2 regions of the Pectobacterium sp. HCp5_1 genome follow, and region 2 is predicted to be linked to the other one. Evidence: predicted binding sites of a transcription regulator. Region 2 holds the regulator's gene; the other holds the start of a gene.
The links. The regulator PurR, encoded in region 2, represses purine synthesis genes. The targets are predictions, from matches to a motif close to CANGCAAACGTTTGCNTG.
Positions count from the first base shown of each region.

Region 1: a site for PurR is predicted at 1,020-1,037, ahead of purT (formate-dependent phosphoribosylglycinamide formyltransferase). Genes of this name have one in related genera too.

Region 1 is NZ_JAUMIO010000001.1:92,579-94,786, forward strand. Features, by position in the region: gene Q3A88_RS00500 (S9 family peptidase) at 1-879, opposite strand, end outside; gene purT (formate-dependent phosphoribosylglycinamide formyltransferase) at 1,080-2,208, shown strand, end outside.
Region 2 is NZ_JAUMIO010000004.1:210,143-212,350, reverse strand. Features, by position in the region: gene Q3A88_RS05115 (YnhF family membrane protein) at 42-131, opposite strand; gene purR (HTH-type transcriptional repressor PurR) at 521-1,546, shown strand; gene cfa (cyclopropane fatty acyl phospholipid synthase) at 1,748-2,208, shown strand, end outside.

The DNA.
Region 1 (2,208 bases), on a different contig from region 2:
GCCAAAATTTTTCCCTTCCCGATTGGATCGCAGATAAAACTTATCCTGATAGTGATCGATGACATATTCATGATCTTTTCGACGTGGAATGCCTACCTGCGGCAACGCATCCGGGCGCGTCGCGTCAAGCAACAACACTTCACTCGTCGTCGTGCTACTGAGATAAATAGTGATGTAGTGCTCTGATGTCGTTTTACTCAGGCTAACGTAATAGGTGTCGTCTTTCTCTTCATAGACCAGTTCATCTAACGCCGGATCGCTCCCCAGACGGTGGCGATAGACCTGATATGGCAACAGCGTTTGCTCATGTTTACGCACGTAATACAGAACCGTCGAATCCGCCGACCATTCCGCCCCTGCGGTCACATTTTCGATCACATCAGGTAACCACTCGCCGCTGTTTAGATCGCGAAAACGAAGCGTGTACTGCCGACGGGATAAAAAGTCTTCCGAGAGCGCCAGCAGCGTGTTGTCAGGGCTAACCTCAAGCGTGCCGAGACTGTAAAACTCATGCCCTTCCGCACGTTGATTCCCATCCAGCAGCGTTTCCCACGCGTCTGTTGCCTGCTCAGGCTGACGCAGATAGATGGCGTACTCTTTCCCCTGCTCATAGCGGCTTTGGTAGCGATAGCCTTTTCTGACATACGGCACAGACATATCCGTCGACGGAATGCGTTTGACCATTTCGTCATACAGTGCCCGCTTGCGTGCGTCATGAGGTGCCATGACAGCTTCGCTGTAGGCGTTTTCCTGCTTTAGATAATCCAACACCTGCGGATCGGTACGCTGGTCATCACGCAGCCAGTAATAATTGTCGATACGCGTATCGCCATGTGTACTTAGTGCATGGGGTCTTTTTTCAGCTTGCGGTGTCTTCATGGCGTCGGATCTCGTTGTCTTGACATAAAATTTTCGCTTTGTAAGAAGAGTGGCACGATTGCCCGGCAATGCCAAGCCACGTCCTTATCTCTTGGTGCGCTTTTGCGCATCGCATTCCACCGCCCGCCCTCATTAATGCGCACGCAAACGTTTTCGTTTATACTGCGGCCATTTTTCACAACCCGATCAGGTATAAGGTTATGTTAACAATTGGAACCGCCCTGCGTGCGGATGCCACACGAGTGATGCTGCTTGGCTCCGGTGAATTAGGCAAAGAAGTGGCGATTGAGTGTCAGCGCCTGGGAATCGAAGTGATTGCGGTCGATCGCTATGCCGATGCCCCCGCCATGCAGGTTGCGCATCGCAGCCACGTCATCAATATGTTGGATGGCGATGCATTAAAAGCGTTGGTTGAAGCCGAACGTCCTGATTACATCGTGCCAGAAATCGAAGCCATCGCAACTGACATGCTGGTGACGCTGGAAAAACAGGGTCACCATGTTGTTCCTTGTGCCGAAGCGACGCGCCTGACGATGAATCGCGAAGGTATCCGTCGTCTGGCTGCTGAAACACTCGGCGTTCCCACTTCCACCTACCGTTTTGCCGACAGCGAAGAGAACTTTCGTCAGGCGGTAGAGGCGATTGGCTACCCTTGTATTGTTAAGCCGGTCATGAGTTCCTCTGGTAAAGGGCAAAGCCTGATTCGCTCTGCTGAGCAGTTAGATCAGGCGTGGCACTATGCCCAGCAGGGTGGACGAGCAGGCGGCGGACGCGTCATCGTGGAAGGGCTGGTTAATTTTGATTTTGAGATCACCTTACTGACGATCCATGCGGTTGACGGCATTCATTTCTGTGCGCCAATCGGTCATCGACAGGAAGACGGCGACTACCGTGAATCCTGGCAACCACAGCAGATGAGCGCGCTGGCGCAGGAACGCGCACAGAAGATGGCCAGCGATGTCGTGAAAGCGCTCGGCGGCTATGGCCTGTTCGGCGTGGAGCTGTTCGTCTGCGGCGATGAGGTTATTTTCAGTGAAGTCTCCCCTCGCCCGCACGATACCGGCATGGTGACGATGATTTCTCAGGATCTGTCCGAGTTTGCGCTGCACGTGCGTGCTTTCCTGGGGCTGCCCATTGGCGCAGTGCGTCAGTATGGCGCTTCAGCTTCCGCCGTGATTTTACCGGAACTGGATAGCAACAACGTGCGTTATCAGGGGCTAGAAGGCGCACTGCTGCCTCATACGCAAATTCGCCTGTTTGGTAAACCGGATATCAGCGGCAAGCGCCGTATGGGTGTCGCGTTAGCCAGTGCGGAAACAACGGATGATG
Region 2 (2,208 bases):
AACGTGTCTGAATACCTAACCCGCCCAGAGGCACCGTTCGGTTAGTTCAGCACCGCAATAAAACTAAACGCGATGATCACAGCCAACGAGCCAACAGTTGTCAGCAAAGACATCTTCAGATCTGTATCCATGAATTACTCCTTATTAACGAACGAATTTTATCTGAAAGCTTCATCTGAAAAGACACCACCGTTCACAGCCAAACCCGTTTAGGTAGTAAAAGCCACAAATAATAGGGTTATTACGATTCTTTCATAATTGTAGCGAAAAATCTCGGACGAATGCATCACTAATAGTATAAATTAGCCCTTTCACTTTCATGATAAATCGGACACAATCCGCTGTTTATGAAAGCGCTGCGTATCAGTCGAAAAACGTCAACCCAGATCCCTTCGGTATAACATTCGGCATTCTCCTTCTGAAATCCTGTTTTTTAGCTTAGAAGAAGAACATTAAACGTAGGCAAACGATTAACAATATACTTACGTCTGTAACAGGTAAGTTCAGGAGTCATTTTTAGATGGCAACGATTAAAGATGTGGCAAAACGTGCTGGCGTTTCCACCACAACCGTATCGCACGTGATCAATAAAACACGTTTCGTCGCCGAAGAGACTAAGGCAGCCGTCAGGGCGGCAATTAAAGAATTGCACTATTCGCCCAGCGCCGTCGCCCGCAGCCTCAAAGTTAATCACACTAAATCTATCGGTTTGCTGGCCACATCCAGCGAAGCCCCCTATTTCGCCGAAATCATTGAAGCCGTTGAAAACAGCTGCTATGCCAAAGGCTACACGCTGGTGCTGTGTAATTCGCATAACGACATCGGCAAACAGCGCGCCTATCTTTCCATGCTGGCGCAAAAACGCGTCGATGGCCTGCTGGTAATGTGCGCTGAATACCCACCAGAGCTGTTGTCGATGTTGGAAGATTATCGCAGCATTCCGATGGTCGTGATGGACTGGGGACAGATGCACAGCGATTTTACCGATACGATTATCGATAACGCCTTTGAAGGCGGTTATATGGCAGGTCGCTACCTGATTGAACGCGGCCATCGGGATATCGGTGCCATCCCCGGCACTCAAGAACGCAACACCGGCAGCGGGCGCTACCTCGGCTTTTTGAAAGCATTGAAGGAAGCCGACATCACCGTACGCGACGAATGGGTAGTTCGGGGCGATTTCGAACCGGAATCCGGCTACAAAGCCATGCATCAGATCCTCGCACAGAAACAGCGTCCAACGGCCGTATTCTGCGGCGGCGATATTATGGCGATGGGGGCTATCTGTGCGGCTGACGAACTGGGTCTGCGTGTGCCGCAGGATATTTCGGTGATCGGTTATGACAACGTGCGCCACGCGCGTTTCTTTACGCCTGCGCTGACCACCATCCACCAGCCAAAGGAGCGTCTGGGTCAGTCCGCTTTCGCGATGCTGCTGGATCGCATTACCAGTAAGCGGGAAGATGCACACGTCATTGAAGTGCACCCGACGTTGATTGAACGCCGCTCGGTTGCAGACGGCCCTTACCTCGACTATCGCCGCTAGCCGCAGCCATTCTGTACAGACGATTTTCTTATTCCTACTGCTTCTCCTCTCTGCTTCAGCCAATTCTCTTGTATGCTGGTTGAAGCAGTTTTAAATTTAATACCGTGTTTCATTTTCTCTGGTGACAGCCGATACCTCGGCTGCGATAAGTGTTGTCCTGATGTGTTTTACGATACTTTTACATAAAGTTAAGGAGACATGATGGGTTTACCTTATACAGAAGAATGGGATCCTAATACCGCGCCCTGGTTCCACATCGTGCAAGACATGCTGGCCAGCGCGGATATCACCATCAACGGCACTCGCCCTTTTGACATCCGCGTGACCAACCCCAATTTCTTTAAACGCATCCTACGTGAGGGATCGCTGGGGCTGGGAGAAAGCTACATGGATGAATGGTGGGAGTGTGAACGGCTGGATATGTTTTCCCATCGCGTCCTGCGTGCGGGGTTGGATGCCAGGCTGCCCCGCCGTCTGCACGACCTGACGCGCGTCGCCCTCTCCCGCGTCACAAATTTACAATCCCGCCAACGTGCTCAGGTTGTCGGTAAAGCGCATTACGATTTAGGTAACGACCTCTTTACCCTGATGCTGGATCCCTATATGCAATACTCCTGCGCCTATTGGAAACAGGCACAGACGCTGGAACAGGCGCAGGAAGA